One region of the Halomonas sp. ISL-56 genome, then DNA from elsewhere that is predicted to be linked to it. Evidence: predicted binding sites of a transcription regulator. Region 1 holds the regulator's gene; the other holds the start of a gene.

Region 1 (7,380 bases):
GCTATTGCTCTCTTAATTAAGCATACCATATGCCAAAAACCATTATTAAATAAAAAATACAATAAAATCAAATTCTTATAGATAAAATATTGTGCGCCAAAAAAACTGACACAGGTTTATTTTGTCCAAAAAAATTGTGCAATAATTACACATGAGCGATTATATCTATACAAAAAGTGGCTAAGGACATCCACACGAGCAGACTGAGGCAACGCGATAAAGAAAAGGATTCAATAACGCCATTCCAAAACAGTCGGTGAAAACCGTACTTGAAAACAATACTTGAAACGAAGAAGAGGATAGCGAAGAGAGCGCTGAGCACCCAAAAAATCAGACCCCGCATCAGCAGGGTCTAAGGACACAATACGTTGACAATGACTAGCGCCAGCTTCCTCTCCTTTTGCGGGATTCCAACCTTGGAATTTAACCCTGACCAGCGCTCTGATTGTCGTGTGATTCATTCCATGAATCGATGCGCATCCCTATCGATGTGACACGCTTTTGCGTTTTTAGCTCACACCCTAATCGTAATGTATTTCTTCAGAATTGCAAACTTTTGTTACCAAACGTTTCCATCACCTTCATCGTGCGTTAAGTCTTTTGCGGTGTATTCTGCCTGAGCACTAGTGCGATGAGACTCTGCCTTAATGACATTAGGGCGATCGCCTTCGTCGTACATCAAATCAGATGGGCTAAAATCCGCTTGGCCGGATGTGTGATGAGACTGCGCCTGGATGGGCTCGTCATCAACCGTGAAGTCTTGATTAGCATCGATGGAGATATGGGCAAAAGCTAGCGGGCTTGCCAGCAAACCAAATGAAAGACCTACCACGGCTGCTTTTTTAACAAATGCGTTAAACATACTATTTACTCCTGGTGACTGTTTGAGACCGCTGAAGTGAAGTGAGAGGAGCACTGTGGCAAGCATCTCACTGCGTTTAGCTTCACTACCCCGATATTGCACACGCTGTGCCAATATCACCAATAAAATAATAAATCCATTAAAATCAAATGCTTAATATATATATGTTGTGCGCAATAATACGCCACTAAAAACAAAAGCACGCTAATTACATGTGCAGTAATGACACATGCGCAAAATAGTCTGTGTCTTTATGACACACTTAGTAAAGCAATCCAGGCACTACCCCAGGCACAATTGCGAATGGTCGCTATGGCGAAATTGAAAGGAAAATGAAAAAAACACTAGAAGGGAGTGGCAGCAAAGGCGAGCGAGGAGCAAAAAAAAGCAGACGACAAAAAATTAGGCCTCGCAATGCGAGGCCCGATATCAGAATTGATGATAGGTAATGACTAACGCTAGCTTCCACTCCTTGTGCGGGACTCCAACCTTGGAATTTACCCTGACTAACGTTTTGATTTCCTAATGATTCGTCCTTGAATCCGAAAGGCATCCTTGCCTGTATAACATCCTGTTAATCGCTTTTTCATCCTATGAAAAAGCATTCAGTGATATCTAAAAAACATCAATAATTAGCTACCGCTATTTTCTTCAACCAGTTCATCTGCATCATACTCAGCGTCATCTGAGTGACTGCTTGATTGAGGTTCCATGTCGCTGACACCATCGCCTTCGTCATGGGTTAAATCATTAGTCATATCTGTATCGCTACCGTTTGAGCTACCGGTTCCTTGGGGATCCATTGGCTGCTCGTCAGCCGTGATACCTTGGTTGTCATCAATCGCGGTGTTTTCATCTGTTTGTGCAAAGGCTAATGGGCTTGCCATCAGGCCAAAAGAAACACCTAAAATGCCAGCTTTCTTGAGAAAATCCTTGGACATCATATTCCACCTCTGATCGCTGTTTGTTACCGCTGGGTTAAGAAAGAAAGGCTAACAAGTAGCCAGCAATTCCTGCGGTCATCTTTCTTAACTAGTATGCTGCAGCAGTCATGCCAAAAAACCGAAATGTGAAATTTAAATCATATAAATCAATATTTTATTTAAAATTAAACATTGCATAACGGCCAATTATGAGCCATTACCCACGCTTTTTCCTGTGTAAAAATGGCACATGAGTAAGTTTCACCAGCCTTACATGTCAATATTGAACACTTCTACAAATATTGTGCAGGGCGCCTTGCTGGATTAAACCAACCGCGAGGGGGGGAAGGTACAGCGGAACAGTGCGCCTTTGCCGGGAAGGGACTCTATATGTAGTTGCGCATCGTGGCGTAACAGCACGTGCTTAACGATCGCCAAGCCTAAACCTGTGCCACCGGTCGCCGTGCTGCGCCCTTTATCTACACGATAAAAGCGTTCGGTTAAGCGGGGAATATGCACGGGATCAATCCCTTCGCCATTGTCTTCAACATCTATATAGCCACCGCCATTGGCGCTAGCTTTCCAGCGTAGTGTGATTTGGCTGCCTGCAGGCGTGTAACGAACCGCATTAAAGGCAAGATTTGAAACAGCACTACGAATTTCCTGTTCGCTACCTAACAACCGCGCATCACTCTCAAGCGCCACGGTGATGGTATGCCGCTGATGCGAGAGAGCAAGCGCGTCCTCGCAAACGCTGTTCAGTAAAGGCCCAAGTAGCAGCGGGTGATGATCTTTACCGCCCTGATCAATCTCTAGGCGCGAGAGCAGCAATAAATCATTGACCAAATTCTGCATCCGCTGGGTTTGTTCCTGCATTTGCTGAATACTACGGCCTAAACGCGGCGGCAGTTGATCGGCAATGTCGCTGTAGGTTTCCAGATAGCCTGAAAGAACGGTCAGAGGGGTACGTAGCTCGTGGGAGACGTTGGCAACAAAGTCGCGCCGCATCTGCTCAAGGCGATGCAAACGGGTAATATCCCTGGCCATGACCAAGCGCTCGTCGTCACCGTACAGGGTAATTTGATACTGCAGTATTCGCCGTTCATCAATCGGTGAGGTTAGCGTTAACGGCTCACTGTAATTACGCGCATTAAAGTAACTGATAAAGCTTGGTTCGCGAAGCAGGTTGGTAATGTGCTGGCCACGGTCATGGGCGGTTTGCAGCCCCAGCATGGCGGTGGCGGCGCTGTTCCACCACTCCAGGTCACCGTGACGGTCAAGCATGACCACGCTGTCGCGCATCGCTTCAGACGACTCTTGAATACGCGCCAAGGTAGCGCGCAGGCGGCTTTGGGTAATTCGCTGACTTTTTTGATAGCGGTACAAACGATCAAATAGCTCGCCCCACATTCCGCGGGCAGCAGGAGGCTCATCGTGAGGGTGAAAAGTGAGCCACTTATAGAGCTCGCGCAGCTGTCGTAAATGGTAAAACAGACATACCGCAAGCCCTGCCGAAAGTCCTAGCCCAGCCGAGCCCAATAGCCAACCTAAGCAAGTACCCAGCGTGGCCAGCCACGCTATTCGCCACAGCTCACGACTCCATAAACGCACATTTACACCCGTGCAGAGAAACGGTAACCGGTACCCCGAACCGTTTGAATCAGGTTTTGATGCACGTCGCCCAGCGCTTTGCGCAAGCGGCGAATATGCACATCGACCGTGCGTTCTTCGACGTAGACGTTGCCGCCCCACACTTGGTCAAGCAGTTGGCTGCGCGTGTAAGCGCGCTCTTGATGGGTCATAAAAAACTGCAGCAAACGGTACTCGGTAGGCCCCATTTCCAGCGCTTTACCGTGAGCGCTTACCCGATGGCTTACCGGATCAAGTAGCAGGCCGTTAATCTCTATCGGGTCTTCAACGCCACGCGGCGTGGCACGACGCAGCACCGCTTTTAGCCGTGCCACCAATTCCCGGGGCGAAAAAGGCTTGGTGATATAGTCATCGGCACCGGCTTCAAGCCCTTGAATCTTATTATCCTCTTCGCCTTTGGCGGTGAGCATAATAATGGGAATCTCAGCGGTAGTTTCTTCACGCTTTAAGCGTCTAGCCAGCTCAATCCCGCTAGTGCCGGGCATCATCCAGTCCAGTAGCAGTAGGTCGGGTTGGTGGTCGACCACCATGGCATGAGCATCCTGGGCGTTATCCGCTTCGAGCACGCGATAGTCAGCCATTTCCAGCGCTACCGCGATCATCTCGCGAATCGACGCTTCATCATCGACAATCAGAACGGTCTTGGCGGTCATACCAGAGCCTCACGGTGTTCAAAGAATAGCTCAAAGAGAACTAGCGCAAAGCAAGCTAGCTCAAAGAAAAACAGCTCAATGACGATAACACCATGGCTTGATGACAATTATATGACATTCAAAAAAATTAGCCCGCCGCAGGCCACCAACTTAGCGCGATACCGGCAAAAATCAGTAGCCCCGACCAGTGATTATTGAGAAACGCCTGAAAGCAGGCATCTCGCTCCTGATAGCGAATTAAGCGCTGCTGATGCAGGAAAGTCGCCGCCATTGCCGCAAGCCCTAACCAGAAGAATCCACCTAAACCGACCCGCCAACCTACCCATGCCAACAACCCCAGGGTGGCTAGCTGGAGTAGGCCGATAATCAAACGATCGGCATTTCCAAACAGCACCGCCGTCGATTTAATGCCAATTTTTAAATCATCGTCGCGATCGACCATGGCGTACTGGGTATCGTAGGCCACTGTCCACAGCACGTTGGCGCAGAATAGTAGCCATGCTTCCAGTGGCACGTAGCCAAGCACCCCACCAAAGGCCATCGGAATCGCCCAGGAAAACGCCGCCCCCAGCACTACCTGAGGAAAATGGGTATAGCGCTTCATAAACGGATAAATAATTGCCAGCAGCACCCCGCCTAGCGAGAGCAGCACCGTAAACCAGTTGGTCAGTAATACCAGAATAAACGCCGCGGCCACCAGGGCGATAAACAGCAACTGGGCTTCGGTTTCGCTGATCCGGCCCGTAGCTAATGGACGGTTTTTGGTACGTTTTACATGGCCGTCAAAGTGACGATCAGCATAATCGTTGACCACGCAGCCCGCGGCACGCATCACGTAAACACCTGCCACAAAAATCAGCAGCACATTTCGCCCGGGTACACCTTCCGCAGCGACCCAAAGAGCCCACAGCGTCGGCCACATCAACAGCCATGTGCCTATCGGCCGATTCAAACGCATCAGCTGTAAGAAATCTGCCACGCGAGCCCACCCCTTCGGCCGCAACAATGAACGATCCATGCTTACCTCACCAAGAATAAGATGCAGGCGCTAGCCTAGCGCGAAGGCAGGCCAAGATCATCAGCCATCGCACCCAAAAAATACTCTTGAACTAATAACGACAGACCGCCGTGCTGACAGCCGTGATAAAACACAGAGCGACGGCCCCAGGTAGCATCTCCCTGAATACCGCTCACGCTAGCAAAAGTGGGCGCTTGCCTCGTCGCTTCTAATGGCCCGCGGATTACGCCTGGCTGACGAAATAACCAACTGCCTAGGGAGCGTTCGCCCAGACGCTCCAAGCGCTGACCCTTTAGCTGCGTGAGCGGGGCGACCGAGCGTGCCACCACCCAGGGGGTCTCATCCAAGCACAGCGCCACTTCGCGCAGCCAGGCGTATCGCTTAGCACCAATGCCCAGCGCCTTAGCCTCATCCTGCCGCGGCCAACCGACCCCCTGGCGTAGCAGCCGTACGCGAAACGGCTTGTCTCCACCCGCAGCGATTAAGCGGGCGGTCAACGAGTCGGTGGAGGCAACCCACTGCCACCAGGTAGGGCTCATCGCTGGGCGTGCCGCATCAATGGGGCGCCAGCGCGAAAATAGCGGAATTTGCCGAAAAGCAGCAGGCGTCACCGAGTTCTCCAGGGCAATAAACGAGGCGGCTAGTGTAACATGGGGTACTAACAGGCTTTTGTTTCAGCGACCTTTTTAACGACTCTGTCTTAACAACTTTGTTTTAACGACTCTGTTTTAACAACCACATTTCAACAGCTATGTCTTAACAGCTATGCCTTAACAACTATGTCTTAACTACTATGTTGGTATCTGCATGCCCGCCACCCAAACACATAAAACGTCTACACACGCTGCACTGGTAATTATTGGCACCGGGATGGCAGGGGTTGGCCTTGCTCGTGCCTTGCGTCGCCTGGGCGACCAACGCTCAATCACGCTGGTCAGCGCCGACAGCGGCGATGACTACAGCAAGCCATTGCTTTCCACCGGCTTCGCCAAGGGCCTGAAGCCCAATCAATTAGCCCAGCGCAGCGCAGCGGAACTTGGCGATGAGCTCAACGCCAAGATGTTTATCCACACCCAGGTAAGCGCACTGGATGTGGATAACCAATTCGTGCTCCTCAAAGAAGGTCAGAGGATTGGCTATGACACGCTGGTATTAGCCACCGGCGCTGCGCCACGGGTGCCCTTCAACATTGCCTCCAGCGTGGCCCCTAGCTGTTTTACTATCAATGACCTAGACGACTACCGCCGCTTTCATACCGCGCTGGGTAATGGCCCTGCACGGGTAGCAATTGTTGGCGCGGGGCTGGTTGGCTGTGAATTTGCCAACGACCTTTACGCTGGCGGTCATCAAGTCAGCATTGTCGCCCCCGAGAGATCCCTGCTTCCTCGCTTGCTGCCACCGCCCCTAGGGAACGCTCTGGGCGATGCCTTTAGCGAAGCGGGTATCCATCTTCACCTTGACCGCTCACTTCATTCCATAGCGCTCAGCAGCGATGAAAACACGGTTCTGCAATTGGATAACGGCGACACCGTCGGCGCGGATCTCGTGTTGATGGCCACCGGCCTCGCGCCCCGCACAATGCTTGCCGAAGCCGCTGGTTTAAACGTGTTACCTAGCGGCATAGTGGTTGATCGTCAGTTGCAGACTTCGCATCCCAATATCTATGCCCTGGGGGATACAGCCTGCGTAGATGGCGTTAATGCCATGTACGTTCAGCCTCTGCAAGCCAGTGCTAAGGCACTGGCGGCAACCCTTTCGGGCACCCCCACGCCGGTTAGCTTTGGCGCTTGGCCGGTGGTGGTTAAAACACCGCTGCTGCCAGTGGTTGCCTACCCGCCTACGACCACACCTGAGTGCTGGCGAATTGAAGGTGAAGGCGGTGATATCAGTGCCTTGGCGGAAAATAAAGACGGACGTTTGATTGGTTTTGCGTTGACAGGCGGCTGCGTGAGAAGGAAAGTGGAGCTTTCCAGAGCAGCGCCTGCGCTGCTAGGCTGATTTTCGCCGCGTTCACGACTAGGCTAGAGAAGCTAACCTAATCGGCTACGCACCCAACAACATTCATTTGTTTGATGTTTGATTTCTATTCAAAAGGGGAGATTCCTTATGCGCAAACCTGAACTCGCTGCAGCCATCGCTGAAAGTGCCGACCTGTCCAAAGATAAAGCAGGCCAAGTGCTGAACGTCATTCTGGATGAGATCACCAACAGTTGTGCCAAGGGCGAAGATGTCGCGCTGATTGGTTTTGGCACCTTCACCGTACGTGAGCGCGCA
Region 2 (7,380 bases), on a different contig from region 1:
CGCTGATTCGCCAGGGCATGCCCTACCGGATTTACGGTGGCCACCGCTTTTACGAGCGCCTGGAAATCAAAAACGCCCTGGCCTATTTACGCCTGATGCTCAACCGCGATGACGACGCCTCGCTGGAGCGGGTGATTAACGTGCCCACCCGCGGCATCGGTACGCGCACGGTGGAGATTGTCCGTCTGCGCGCCCGTGAGCAGGGCATTCAGCTGTGGCAGGCGCTCCACGATTCAATTAACGACGGCTCCTTGAAAGGGCGCGCCGCCAATGCGGTTCAAACCTTCGCCAATCTGATTGAGCAACTCGATAACGATGCTTCCGGCATGGCGCTGCACGAGATTATCGATCACGTCACCGTGCATACCGGTTTGATTGAGCATCACAAAAGCGAACGCGGCGAGAAAGGCCAGGCACGGGTGGAAAACCTGGAAGAGCTAGTCACCGCTGCCCGCGCCTTTACCCATGGCGATGTGTTTGAAGCGCCTGAGGCGGGCGAAGGCATGGCGGCACTGGAAGCGTTTCTTTCCGAAGCGGCCCTTAACGCTGGCGACCACGAAGCCGAAGAGTTTGAGGATAGCGTCCAGCTAATGACGCTGCACTCGGCGAAGGGCCTGGAGTTCCCCGTGGTGTTTATTGCCGGTGTCGAAGAGGGCCTGTTTCCGCATAAAATGTCGCTGGAAGAACCGGGCAGGCTCGAAGAGGAGCGGCGGCTCTGCTACGTGGGCGTCACCCGCGCCATGCAGAAGCTCTACCTGACCCACGCCGAAACCCGTCGTTTACACGGCAAAGAGGTGTTCCCGCGACCGTCGCGCTTTCTCCGCGAGCTGCCGCCCCACCTGATGGAAGAAGTCCGCCTGCGGGGGCATATTTCCCGACCGGTCACCGCGTCGCGCACCTCCTTTGCCCAGCAAAGCGTCGAGGGCAGCGACGACCTACCCAGCTTGCACGTCGGCCAGGGGGTTGAACACCCGGTATTTGGCGAAGGGATTATTCTTAACGCGGAAGGCGAAGGCGCCCGCGCCCGAGTACAAGTCAGCTTTGAAGGCGAAGGCGTCAAATGGTTAGTCCTCGGCTTTGCCAAGTTGACGCCGCTCTAAGGCGCAAGCGCTTGGTGTTGAGGCCAATGGCTTGCCGATTAAAACCCGCTTAGCGCATACTGGCGGACGGACACTGCGCTTTTTTGCGCGCTGACAAAAAAATCCTATAATTTCCGGAGTTTTGCTCGCCATGCAACGCCGTAACTTCCTAAAAACCGTCGGCCTGGGTGCCGCCGGTGTCGCTGCTGCCCCTTTTGTAACCACCTCTAGCGCGCGCGCTCAAGAGACCTATACCTGGGACATGGTCACCTCGTGGCCAAAAAACTTTCCCGCCCTGGGCACCGGAGCGAATGACTTCGCCCGCCGGGTAGAGCAACTTTCCAATGGCCGCATGCAGATCCGCGTCCATGGTGCGGGTGAACTGGTACCCGCCCTGGAAGTGTTCGACGCCGTGGCTGCCGGAACCGCTGAAATGGGTCACTCCGCCTCTTACTACTGGCGCGGCAAAGTGGCTGCTTCGCAGTTCTTTACCGCCGTACCGTTCGGCATGACCACCACCGAAATGAACGCCTGGTTGTACCATGGCGGTGGCCAGGAGCTGTGGGATGAGATCTACGCCAATCACAACCTGAAGCCGTTTGCCGTGGGCAATACCGGCACGCAGATGGCAGGCTGGTTCAAGAAAGAGATCAACTCGCTAGACGATATGCAGGGGCTGAAACTGCGTCTGCCTGGCTTGGCAGGTGAGGCGATGAACGGCATCGGCGTGAGTACCGTCAATATGCCGGGCTCGGAAATCTTTACCTCATTGCAAACCGGTGCACTGGATGCCGCTGACTGGGTTGGGCCGTATAATGATTTGGCGTTTGGTTTGCACCAGGTAGCTGACTACTACTACACCTCGGCTTGGAACGAGCCCTCTGCGGTACTCGAAGGCACGATCAACCTGGATGCCTGGAATTCGCTGCCGGAGGATCTGCAGGACGTGATCCGCGAGGCCGCACGCGCGTCTAACATGGCCATGATCAGCGAATTTGCCTTCCGCAACGCCCAGGCGCTGGAAGCGCTGGTCGATGAGCATGGCGTTCAACTGCGTACTTTCCCCGAGGATGTAATGGCGGCGCTTTATACCTCGTCGTTGGAAGCCATCCAGCGTCAGGTCGATAGCGACGAAGAGTCTCGCCGTGTTTACGAGTCTTATTCTGCTTTCCAGAAGCTGCTGCGTCCGTTCAGCGATGTGGGTGAGTACGCCTACCTCAAGAACCGCGATAACGTTGAGGGCTAAAGCGTTAGGCTAAACGACAAGCACGGCCAAAGGGCGCACTAAGCGCCCTTTTGCTATTTAGGGCGGGGTTTTGATGGTGGAACTAGTCGCTATGCACCGCGCGTATGCGGCCATTATCGTCCAATGCGACCATCACAAAGCGCGCTTCAGTGACTTTCTGACGCTCTTCTATACGCTGCCCATAGGGCGGACGCACCCAGACCTCTACGTCAATTTTGATCGAGCTATGGCCAATCTCTTGTACCTGGGTGTAAACGCTGACCATTGAGCCCACGCGCACCGGGCTTAGAAAGTCCATGGCCTCAATCGCCACAGTCGCCGTGCGGCCACCCGCTTCACGCCCAGCTGCCAGCTCGGCCGCTTGATCCATCTGGTTGACCAGCCAACCTCCGGGTATATCACCATAAAAATTGGTATCTTGGCGGGAAGCCAGTAATTTTAAAGTAAGCTGCCCTTGCGGGGCGGGAGCGTCGTCCAAATCGGTTTCCAAAAGAGTCATGAGTTCGTCGCTTAGTCAGTTTATTGTTGTAAACGTTGCAGGGCGTCACGTTGTTAATGGCTGTTGCTGCATCGCAACACCAGTGAATGGATTCAGTTAACCATAAGAGGACGCTTGTTTGAATACTCCTGTGCATACTCTTTCAACGCATCGTAGCTCTTCTTTACCTCGACAGCACTTCTTGTTGCGCTGGGTAATAACGCTTCTGGTACTGGTGGCCCCCCTGGCCTGGAGTCAACCAGCCGCTATGAGTGGCACCTTGGGCGCGGTGGGCTCCGACACCATGGCGGGGCTCATGCTGCGCTGGGGCGAAACCCTGACTACTCGCTATCCAGAGGTAAAGCTGCAATTTCAAGCCAGCGGCTCGGCCAGTGCGCCCACGGCGCTGGTGGCAGGCACCACCCGGCTTGGCCCAATGTCTCGCCCGATGACGGCTGACGAGCGCGATAATTTTATTGAGCGCTATGGCTACCCGCCGCTGGAATTAAAGGTCGCCCGTGATGCACTTATTGTGGTTGTACACCGCCACAACCCGCTTCGCACGCTAACCCGCCAGCAGGTCGATGCGATTTTCTCCACCTCTCGCGCCTGCGGTGGTGAAGCACCCATTAGGCGCTGGGAGCAACTCCCGGCGACCCGTGACTGGTCATTTGGCCATATTGCGCTGCATGGGCGTAACCTTGCCTCAGGTACCCACGGGCTATTTCAAGAGCGGGCATTATGCGGTGGTCAATTTCGCAACGATATCAGCGAACACCCTGGCTCATCGGCGGTGGTCGCCGCAGTGGGCGAATCCGCCAATGCGATGGGCTACGCCGGGTTTAACCACCTCACCCCAGCCGTGCACGCCTTAAGCCTCTATAACGATGAAGGCACCGCCATACCGCCCGATGAAGCGTCTGTACAAAGCGGCGATTACCCGTTGTCACGCTACCTTTATCTCTACGTAAACCAGCCACCGGGCGAGACGTTGCCGCCACCCGAGCAGGCATTCTTAAGGCTGATTCTATCCGAGGAGGGTCAACAGATTGCTCGTGCGTCCGGTTTTGTTCCGTTAACTCAAACGGTTATTCGCGAGCAGCAAAAGCGCCCTTAACGCTCAATAAAGGTGGTCAACCACTGTCATCTAACTGACACATAATTGTTTTAGGGTAAGGGGTTAATCTATGGAGTGTTTTCACGTCGCTCTTTTTTCACGACTCGTTTTTTCACGGCACACTTGTTCAATACCTATTGATCCGTTCTGTGATCACCTCGGTTTTGCCATGATATCGACATGACCCTACCTCGGCTAAACTCTTCTCGCCAGCCGTTACGGCTGCTGCAGGATCGCGTGGCTACCGGTTTAATTACTGCGGGTGGCGTGGGCGTGCTGCTGGCAATTCTGGCGATCGGCGTTTTTTTGGTGTGGGAAACCCTGCCGCTGCTAGCGATTGGCGATACCTTGGCGCTGGCTAAGCTCTCGCCACTGGCCTGGGGCACCCTCAAAGCCGCGCTAGCTGCACTGCTGTTCGCCATTCCCGTGGCCTTGGGTGCAGCCATCTACTCTGCACTGTTTATGTCAGCGCGCCTGCGTTCGCGCATCAAGCCCGCGCTCGAAATGATGGAGGCTATCCCCGGTGTGGTGGTGGGCTTTATTGCCGGGCTTATTTTGGCGCCTTGGGTAGAACGTCATCTCGCCAGCGCGTTAGTGCTGATTATTTGGCTCCCGCTCAGTGCTGCGCTGGCCGGTTTACTCTGGCAGTTGGCCAAAACACGCCTGCGCCGCCGCTTACCGCTCTCCTGGGCGGGCCTCTGGCTGATTCCCTGGCTCGCTTTCATGGTGGCGATAGCGCTATGGCTTGCACCATGGTTAGAGCTGCATTGGTTAGGCGGTGACCTACGCCAATTGCTCGACCAGCGCTACGGCATGGATTACGCCACCCGGAACGCGCTGATCGTCGGCATTGCCATGGGGTTTGCGGTTATCCCCAGCATCTACTCACTGGCAGAAGACGCGCTGGCAGATGTGCCCCCGACCCTAATAGAGGGCGCCCAGGCGCTGGGTGCCAGCCGCTGGCAGGCGTTATGGAAAGTGGCACTGGTGGCAGCGGGCCCTGGTATCTTCTCGGCGATAATGATTGGAGCGGGCCGGGCGGTGGGCGAAACCATGATAGTGCTTATGGCCAGCGGCAATACTGCCCTGTTTAGCGCCAGCCCCTTTGAGGGAATGCGCTCCATGGCCGCGGCTATCGCCATCGAACTACCTGAAGCGTCACCCGGCGGTCAGACCTACCACCTGCTGATTTTGGCCGCGCTAGTGCTGTTTATATTTACGTTCTTGGTTAACACCCTGGCCGAGGTCGTCCGCCAACGCTTGCGCCGCCGCTACCGTCAGATAGGAGGCACACTATGACCTCTGTCTCGGCCAACTCGGCCTCTCGCCGACCTCGTTTTAGCCAGATAAATGACTTGTGGCCCTGGCTATGTGCCGCCAGCGTAGCGCTTTCCCTGCTGATGCTGGGCGCGCTTCTCACGCTACTGTTAGTACGCGGGTTAGGGCACTTTTGGCCCGCCTCGCTGGAAGAGGTCACCCTTAGCTCAGGTGAAACTTTTGCTGGCCAAGCCGTACGCGAGGTCGCGTTGCCCCAACAAACAGGGGATGAACGCCTCTACTTCACCGGCAACCAGGATATCGATGGCGCTCGCTGGCGCTGGGTGACCATCGAGCAAATTGTCGAGCGCGCCCAGCCAGCCGACCTGATACGCATTGATCGCAGCCCCTGGGGCGACTTTATTGGCCGGCTAGAAGCCATTGAGCAAGGTGACCAGCGCTGGGAGGGAGAGGCTGCTTGGCAGCAGTTGACGGCGCTCTTAGCGCTTCCCGCTAACCAGCGCCAGGCGGGCCAACTGCTGCTTACCAGCGTGGATGGCCACACCCTGCGCCAACCACTCGCTAGCGTAGTTAGCGCTCAAGCGCCCAATGCCATGAGCGGGTGGCAGAAAGCCCGTGCCTGGGGAGAGGGTGTTTGGCGATTTTTAAGCGAAGGCCCACGGGCGGCCAATACCGGTGGTGGCGTATGGCCGGCTATTTTTGGCACCGTACTGATGGTGATTTTAATGTCGGTGATGGTGACCCCATTCGGGGTGCTGGCAGCTATTTATCTTAATGAAATCGCCCATCAAGGACGGCTAACTCGCCTCGTGCGCATCGGCGTACGTAATCTGGCGGGCGTGCCGTCGATTGTGTATGGGGTATTTGGCTTGGGGGTGTTTGTATATGGTATTGGCGGCTCGCTGGATGAGTGGTTCTTTAGCGATACGCTGCCTTCGCCCACCTTTGGCACTGGCGGCCTGCTATGGGCGTCACTCACCCTCGCGCTGCTGACCCTACCGGTGGTGATTGTGGCCACAGAGGAGGGCCTGGCGCGCATTCCCGAAGCTCAGCGTGAAGGTGCCGTGGCGCTCGGCGCTACGCGCTTAGAAATGCTCACCCGCATCGTGCTGCCCATGGCCGCCCCGGCGATGCTGACAGGGGTCATCTTGGCGGTCGCCCGCGCGGCCGGTGAAGTGGCGCCGTTGATGCTTGTGGGAGTCGCCAAACTAGCGCCTCAGATGCCCATCGATGGTGAGTTTCCTTACCTGCATTTAGAGCGCAAGTTTATGCACCTTGGCTATCATTTATTTGATACCGCCTTTCACGGCGAGGATGTGCAGGCCGCCATTCCACTGGTTTACGCCACGGCGCTACTTTTAGTATTAATTGTGCTGATGCTTAACCTAACTGCCATATTTCTGCGTCATTATCTTAGCCGTCAACGGGGAAACGAATGCTAGCGTCATTACATTCAGACAACACCTCTCAGGCATCAGTGGCGCACTTTACGTCCGAGCACAGCTGCCTGAGTATCGATCACTTTAGCCTCGCCTACGCGGGGAAAGAGGCGTTACGCGACTTAACCCTCAGCGTTCCGCGGCATCGTGTAACCGCCTTCATTGGTCCGTCGGGATGCGGTAAGTCGACGCTATTAAGGGCGATTAACCGGCTGCACGATCTCAATGAGTCGGTCACCCACAGCGGTCAAATCACCCTGGAAGGGCAGGATATTCATGACCCTCAAATGAATGTCACCGAGCTACGGCGGCGTGTCGGGATGGTATTTCAAACACCCAATCCCTTCCCCATGTCGATCTATGAAAACGTTGCCTTTGGCCTGCGGCTGCAGCAGCGCCTGCCTAAGCGCAAAAGGGACGACATTATTGAGTGGGCTTTAACCTCCGCCGCGCTATGGGATGAAGTAAAAGATCGCCTGCACCGTTCCGCCTGGCAGCTTTCGGGTGGTCAGCAGCAGCGCCTGGTCATCGCCCGCACCTTAGCCGTTCAGCCCGATGTGCTGCTGCTGGATGAACCTGCATCAGCACTCGACCCCATATCAACCCTCAAAATTGAGGAGTTGATCCGTAACCTTAAGTCGGAGCTGACGCTGGTACTGGTCACCCATAATATGCAACAAGCGGCGCGCGTATCGGATTACACCGCCTTTTTGCATCAAGGTGAGCTGGTGGAATACGGGCCT

What was found. Region 1 encodes PhoB, which activates phosphate uptake and scavenging genes when phosphate is short. Its sites were predicted from a motif close to TGTCATANNNNTGTCANA; they were not measured.
Region 2: J7J49_RS05155 (ABC transporter permease subunit) is a predicted target of PhoB. The motif match lies at 3,945-3,962, and genes of this name have one in related genera.

The regions. Positions count from the first base shown of each region.
Region 1 is NZ_JAGGRO010000026.1:10,720-18,099, reverse strand. Features, by position in the region: gene J7J49_RS20245 (hypothetical protein) at 560-862, opposite strand; gene J7J49_RS20240 (hypothetical protein) at 1,495-1,806, opposite strand; gene phoR (phosphate regulon sensor histidine kinase PhoR) at 2,110-3,396, opposite strand; gene phoB (phosphate regulon transcriptional regulator PhoB) at 3,399-4,088, opposite strand; gene ubiA (4-hydroxybenzoate octaprenyltransferase) at 4,216-5,106, opposite strand; gene J7J49_RS20220 (chorismate--pyruvate lyase family protein) at 5,142-5,717, opposite strand; gene J7J49_RS20215 (NAD(P)/FAD-dependent oxidoreductase) at 5,914-7,104, shown strand; gene J7J49_RS20210 (HU family DNA-binding protein) at 7,213-7,380, shown strand, end outside.
Region 2 is NZ_JAGGRO010000006.1:2,359-9,738, reverse strand. Features, by position in the region: gene uvrD (DNA helicase II) at 1-1,100, shown strand, start outside; gene J7J49_RS05170 (TRAP transporter substrate-binding protein) at 1,231-2,325, shown strand; gene J7J49_RS05165 (acyl-CoA thioesterase) at 2,408-2,824, opposite strand; gene J7J49_RS05160 (PstS family phosphate ABC transporter substrate-binding protein) at 3,072-3,920, shown strand; gene J7J49_RS05155 (ABC transporter permease subunit) at 4,101-5,219, shown strand; gene pstA (phosphate ABC transporter permease PstA) at 5,216-6,640, shown strand; gene pstB (phosphate ABC transporter ATP-binding protein PstB) at 6,634-7,380, shown strand, end outside.